One region of the Glutamicibacter sp. TV12E genome, then DNA from elsewhere that is predicted to be linked to it. Evidence: riboswitches for the same ligand, from Rfam matches in the RefSeq annotation. Region 1 holds a riboswitch; the other holds the start of a gene.
What was found. A riboswitch is a leader RNA that binds a small molecule or an ion and turns the genes downstream of it on or off. The one in region 1 is predicted to bind S-adenosylmethionine.

Region 1 (3,395 bases):
TATTCGATCCTGAGTTTTGCCGACAAGGCCACCAGGGCCCCGCTGCGCGAACAGACGACTTCGCTGAACAACACGTTGAGCACCCGCGAATTTTTCGACTTCTCCTATCAGCTGCTGGACATTGTCTTTGCGCTGGTTCCGGTGGTGCTGGCCCTGTATCTGATGAAGCGCAGCCTAGGCGCCGGCGCGAGGGAGATCGGCTTTGACCTGCGCGCGCCGGGCAAGGATGCCCTGTTCGGCGCCGGGCTGTTTTTGGCCATGGGGCTTGGCACCCTGGGCGTCTACGCCGCAGGCCGGGCGCTGGGCATCACCACAGCGATTTCCGCGGCCAACCTGGGGGACTACTGGTGGAGCCTGCCGGTGCTGCTGCTCTCCGCGGTGCGCCATGCGGTGCTAGAAGAAGTGCTGATGCTCGGCTTCCTGTTCAGCTATGCCAGGAAATTGCAGCTGGGGTTGTGGACCACCATCATTGCCTCGGCGGTGATCCGCGGCAGCTACCACCTGTACCAGGGCGCGGGGCCGATGATCGGTAATATGCTCATGGGAGTGGTCTTCGGCTGGGCCTACCACAAGTATGGGCGGGTGATGCCGCTGGTGATCGCGCACTTCCTGCTCGACGCCATCGGCTTTGTCGGATATGCCCTGATCGGGCCGGCGATCGGGATCGGAAGCTAGCGCGGCTAGACTGCAGGAATGAAGATTTCTCAGCTGGCTGCGCAGCAGATTCCCCAAGCCGTTGCGCTCTGGGAGGCCACCGGGCTGACCCGGCCGTGGAACGACCCCTGCGCCGACGCCCGGCGCGCCCTGGAAACCCCGGCTTCAACAGTGCTGGCCATGATCGAGGATGAAGAAGTCATCGCCACCGTGATGGTTGGCCATGATGGGCACCGCGGCTGGCTCTATTATCTGGCCGTGGACCCGCGGCGGCAGGGCACCGGACTGGGCGCCAAGATGGTCCAGGCCGCGAGCGAGTGGCTCGCCCAGCGCGGCGTGCCCAAGGTGCAGCTGATGGTGCGCAATGAAAATACCGCGGTGCGCGGCTTTTATGAGCGGCTGGGATTTGAAGACCAGCACGTCGTGGTCCTGGGCCGGCGACTGGATGCAGGCGCATAAAAAGAGGCAGACGGGGACGCCATTGTCCCCGCCTGCCAGCAGCTTGCTGCGAACCGGCTACAACACTACCGGTCCGTTCTGCGTTTCAAAGGTCACCGACAAGATGCCCGGGGTGCCATTGGGCGCCTGGTAGTCCATGGTCACCGCGCCGAGGTGCACGTTCTGGGGCTGGCCCAGCCATTCCAGGACCCGATCGCGCGACCCGGCGATCGAGATCCCGCTGATCTCCCCGGTCGGCTCCAGGGCCTTGGAAGGATGCAGGTCCTTGGCTTCCTCGTCCCACGAGATCAGGTAGGGGCACTGCGGGTCGGCGATCAGGCCCTTGATGCCGATCTGCTGCCAGGTCAGCTCGCGGCCATCGGGGAATTTGCGGTTGCCCGGAACCGACTTGCGACCCAGGCGGTCTTCGGCGCTGGATAGATCGTCCACCGAAACGCACCAGCCCATCCAGCCGCCGCCGAGTTCCGAACGGGCCCGCACCGCCTGGCCGAAGGGGGCCTTGTCGCTGGCCGGGTGATTCAGCACCTCGACCACTTCGAGGTACTGGCCATGCTTGAGCGGGAAGATGACATTGCGTGTCCCGAACCTGGGATGCACGCCTCCCTTGACGAATTCCAGGCCGAGCGACTCGGAGATTCTTTGCGCGGTTGGCAGCAGCCCATCCGGGCCACAGGCATAACTAACGTGATCTAGCCTCATCATGTGCCCATCATGACAACATGTGACCGCAGTCTCTACTTAGGAGACCCTAAGGTTTTTGGCGGAATCGAATTCCATGCGGCAAAAGCGCCATGGATGTGAAATATGACCGATTGCGACCATTTTGAGGTGCCCGCATTGCAAAAATATTCGGTTTTCGGGCACACTGGAAACAGGTCATGAGTCCCAGTAACAAGCCCCGGCTTACTGGGCGGCAACCCTCCAACCGCGGTGGGGTGCCCCGGGTGAAGACCTGGCCCCCAGATGCACAAGGCAGCTGGGGACAAGCGCGGGTAACCCTGGAAGGCTTCTTGGCGAGGTCTTTCCTCTCGGTGTCTTCTCAGTGGTCTACCCCCAAAGTCGCATGAACTATTTTGGAGGAAACCATGAGCAGCAATTGGTCATTTGAAACCCGTCAGATCCACTCCGGGCAGACCCCGGATCCCGCCACCGGCGCGCGGGCCTTGCCGATCTTCCAGACCACTTCCTTTGTCTTCCCGACCGCGCAGAGCGCTGCCGCGCGCTTCGCGCTGCAGGAACTGGAACCGATCTACACCCGCATCGGCAACCCGACCACCGACGCGGTGGAAACCCGGATCGCCGATCTGGAGGGCGGCGTGGGTGCCCTGCTGCTCTCCTCGGGCCAGGCCGCCACCACCTTCGCGATCCTGAACCTGGCCGAAGCCGGCGACCACCTGGTGGCCAGCCCCAGCCTCTATGGCGGAACCCAGAACCTGCTCAAGCACACGCTCAAGCGCCTGGGCATCGAGGTCACCTTCGTGGCCGACCCGGATAACCTGCAGGACTGGCGCGACGCGGTCCGCCCGAACACCAAGGCCTTCTTCGGCGAAACCATTTCCAACCCGCGCCAGGACGTGCTGGACATCGAGGAAGTCGCCAAGATCGCCCACGAAAATGGCGTGCCGCTGCTGGTGGACAACACCCTGGCCACCCCGTACCTGATCCGCCCGATCGAATTCGGCGCCGACATCGTCATCCACTCGGCCACCAAGTTCCTGGGCGGGCACGGCAATGCGATCGCCGGGGTGATCGTGGACTCGGGCAACTTCGACTTCGCCCAGGACCCGCAGCGCTTCCCGGGCTTCAACACCCCGGACGAGTCCTACAACGGCCTGGTGTTCGCCCGCGATCTGGGCGTGAACGGCATTCTCGGCGCCAATCTGGCCTACATCCTCAAGGCGCGCGTGCAGCTGCTGCGCGACCTGGGCGCCTCGGTCTCCCCATTCAATGCCTTCCTGATCGCCCAGGGGCTGGAAACCCTGTCCCTGCGCATCCAGCGCCATGGCGAAAATGCGCGCGAGGCCGCCAGCTGGCTCGAAGCCCGCGCCGAGGTGCAGAAGGTCGCCTATGCCGGCCTGGCCTCCTCGCCATGGTTCGAGCGCGCCAAGAAGTACAGCGATCACGGCGCCGGCTCGATCATCGCCTTCGAACTGGCAGGCGGCGCGGCGGCCGGCCAGGCGTTTGTGGACGCGCTTGAGCTGCACTCCCACGTGGCCAACATCGGCGATGTCCGCTCGCTGGCCATCCACCCGGCCTCCACCACCCATGCGCAGCTTTCCGAA
Region 2 (3,395 bases), 1.2 Mb from region 1:
ATCACCTCAATGCCCAGCGCTTCGGCATCGGCCGGGCGCCGTATCTGCACCTCTTGGCCAGCAAGCTCGATCCGCCCCGAATCCAGGGTGTACAACCCGGTGAGGATTTTGATCAAGGTTGATTTTCCGGCACCGTTTTCACCTACCAGGCCGAGCACTTCCCCGGCCCGCAGCTGCAGGTGGACATCGTCCAGCACGGTGACGGCGCCAAAGGATTTGCCGATCCCGACCATGCTCAGCAGTAGGCTAGATTCCGTTGTCATTGCGCACCTGATTCACGTTGTCCTTATCCACAAAAATCGGCTCGGCGTAGCTGGTGCTCGGAACCTGGTCGGCTTGCCCGTTGAGGAGCAGCGCAATATTCGTGGCAGAGGTGGCAGCAATCTGCTTGGTGGGCTGGGCGACGGTGAACTGGTAGGAGCTCTGCGGATTCGCGATCAAATCCAGTGCCCCGGGTTCCGCATCGACTCCGTAGAGCTTGATGTCATTATCGGTGGGATCGATGGCCTGCGCGGCGCCGATCAGCGGCATATCCCAGCAGGACCAGATCGCATCCACTTCGCCTTCGGGCAGCCTGCGCAGCTGATCCTGGATCTGGTTCTTGGCATCTTCGATGGTGCCTTCGTACTTGTCCTGCAGTTCCGGGGTGATCTTCTCGATGTTCGGGTAGTCTTCGAGCACCAGGTTCAGGCTGTTGTAGCGGATCCGGCAGGGTGTCACGCCCGGGAAGCCGTTGAAGACCAGGATCTTGCCCTTGCCGTGCAGGTCCTCGGCCATGGTGCGAGCCAGGGTGGTGCCGACGTTCCAGTTATCGCTGGTGACGTTGTTCTTCGAGTATTCGCTCTGGAAGTCGATGGTGAACAGCGGAATTCCTGCAGCATCCACCTTGGCCAGGGCCGGGGTGAGCGTCTGGGCGTCGCCCAGGATCACCACGATGGCATCGGGCGACTGGGTTATCAGATTTTCCACGTCCGAAACGTGCTTCTCGTCCTTGGCTTCGGCCTGGGTGGCAATGACCTCTCCGCCGAGCTCCTTGATGCGTTCTTGGATTTGCTGATACACCACGCGCGAGTAGTCGTGCAGGATGTCCTTTGCCGCGATGCCCACTTTTTTGCCCTCGAGCGAAGGAACATCGTCGAGCTTCTGCTGGGTTTGCGGGTTGCTGCTTGGCGCCACGGCCGGCGCTGCTTCGGGGCGTGGTTCCTTCAGCGAGCAACCGGAGAGCAGCGTTGCTGCCGCTAGTGCGGCAGCAACAAATTTCAGGGTGTTCGGGCGAGTGCGAGTCATGCCGTCCCTCTCTTGGACATATCGAACCGAGGGATCCCGGGCAGAAGTTCACGCTTCTTGCCCCGGGAGTTCCATCGAACCTGGCGTTAGCACTATCTGCAGGAGGCAGACTTGCTGCGGCGTCGTGGAGCCAGGTCTCTCAGCCGCTCTGGATGGGGTGTTATCCGAGTCAAGCATTGATCCCTGGAGCTTGCCGTCAACGCGTCACTGGAGGGAACACTGCGTCAGATCTCGTCACAAATCCCGGGCTGGCAAGGTTTCGAAGCGGCGGGCAGGCGCTAAATCAGCGTCATATTTCCGCATATTACGTCGAATAAGGATATTCACCTGGCGAACGGAAGCCAGTTCATGGCCTGCCCGGGCGCCAACGGCAGCGTGGCATCGCCCATCCCGGAATCACGACGCGTCAATGGGAATGCCGAGGATCCGCAGGATATGCAATGATCGGAACATTGCGCTCCGAGACAACGGCTTGTTTTGACGTAAATCGGCGATCCTTGAGGAACTTCAGCTAGAAAATCTGCATCTCATCACGTGCAATGCGCGCGTAAATGGCATGCTGCAGCCGCAGCGATTCATTGGCTTGGCGAATATCAGCGCCGGTGACCTGGCCAATCCGCTCCAGTCTCTGCACCAGCGTATTGCGGTGGATGTGCAATGCTTCGGAGGCCTGCGACATGGCGGATGCCGCGGCGACCACCAGCAGGGTTTTTGCTTGTTCTTGATTCAGCGCCCGGGCCGGTGCCGCAAGATAGGCCAGGCTCCGAGCCGGAGTCCGCGCAACGGCCACCGCGATGTCCTGATTCCAGATTTCCCGGTGTGCTCGTTGCGGAAGCAGCGCGGGACGCGCCACCAGGGTGCGCATCATTTCGGCCTGCGCCAAAAGCGCACCGGCATCGAATGCATCCGCTCCGCCAAGATAACGATCGCTGGATTCCGGATCCTGGCCTGGTGCATCATCGGCGCTCGTCCGCAGCCGCCAGTGCGCGCCGAACAGGTTGACCCATGAAGTGCGCGCGCCTTCGACAGCAGGCAATCCCAATAAGGGGTCTTGGCCATCGCGCGGCAGCCACAGTTCAAGTTGCACTGGCCCGCGCAGTCCGTGCGCCCCCAGGTCCCGGTCGATAACTTCCGCGGCAACCCGCCCGGCTAGCAAGGCCGAAATAAGGTCCCTCGCCTCGGCCGCCCGGCGAGCGCTGCGCGAGTGCTCCCGCTCCTGGGCGAACAGCAGCTGGACGGTGAGCGCAATCAGATTCGCCAGGGGCTCGACCTCGTGGGGCGCGCCGGTCACGCCGACAACTGCGCACAACCGCTCGTTCAGCGCCAAAGGAAGGTTCACTCCCGGCTGGGTTCCCGCCGTTTCATCGGCCTGGGTGACCCTGATGATCTCGTTGCGCCGGATGGCTTCGACGCTTCCTTCGTGCAGCGTGCCCACGCGCGAAGCATCGCTGGAGGCGATGATGATTCCATGGGCGTTCATGATGTTCACATGGCGATTAATTGTCGGTGCAATGGTATCGACGACCTTTTGCGCCAATGCGCCGGACAGTCGAGGTTGCTCCTTTTCGCTCATGGAATCATCCTAGCTTCCCCGCCCTGCTTCGGGCAGGGAAGGCCCGGGGCTCCTTCACCTTGCCGCCCGGTGATGCTAGGCTCACCCCAGTCAAGCATCGCGTTGAAAGGTCCATCATGAGTTCGGCGATCAGCTACTTCACCGGAGGTTTCCTCGTCAGCCTGCTGGTAGTGCTCAACATGACATGGAATCAGCGCTTGCCCGGGCTGCTGGGCCCTGGACTGATTGCGCTGAGCCTGGCCGGGTTGGCCGCTTGCCGGTTTTATGCCGCCCGGAACCAGCCCCGCCAGCGAGATCCACGGAAAGCCTAGGAAGCGTCGCGCTCCTGCAGCACTGCCGTGGCGGTGCTCGTGCTGTCAGGCGCGAAAGCATAGAGCTTGCCATCGGCGAGGTGGACCCAGAATCGGCCGCAGAGCTCAGTGGTCTTGTCTTCAGCGCCTTGCGGCCACCACTGCGCTTCAAGGGTCCTGGTCAAGGAGATCTCCTTGGCATCGAAATCCTTGGTGCGCGGATCCGAAGCATAGGCCTTCTTCAG

Region 2: it holds a riboswitch for S-adenosylmethionine, as region 1 does, so the genes downstream of both, ACT7DV_RS06630 (substrate-binding domain-containing protein) here and ACT7DV_RS01195 (bifunctional o-acetylhomoserine/o-acetylserine sulfhydrylase) in region 1, are expected to answer to the same signal.

What each region holds. Positions count from the first base shown of each region.
Region 1 is NZ_JBQVVF010000001.1:255,591-258,985, reverse strand. It holds gene ACT7DV_RS01210 (CPBP family intramembrane glutamic endopeptidase) at 1-675, shown strand, start outside; gene ACT7DV_RS01205 (GNAT family acetyltransferase) at 694-1,113, shown strand; gene ACT7DV_RS01200 (VOC family protein) at 1,171-1,815, opposite strand; SAM riboswitch class IV at 1,988-2,108, shown strand; gene ACT7DV_RS01195 (bifunctional o-acetylhomoserine/o-acetylserine sulfhydrylase) at 2,199-3,395, shown strand, end outside.
Region 2 is NZ_JBQVVF010000001.1:1,416,190-1,419,584, reverse strand. It holds gene ACT7DV_RS06635 (sugar ABC transporter ATP-binding protein) at 1-263, opposite strand, end outside; gene ACT7DV_RS06630 (substrate-binding domain-containing protein) at 247-1,287, opposite strand; SAM riboswitch class I at 1,356-1,446, opposite strand; gene ACT7DV_RS06625 (sugar diacid recognition domain-containing protein) at 1,799-2,860, opposite strand; gene ACT7DV_RS06620 (hypothetical protein) at 2,977-3,171, shown strand; gene ACT7DV_RS06615 (hypothetical protein) at 3,168-3,395, opposite strand, start outside.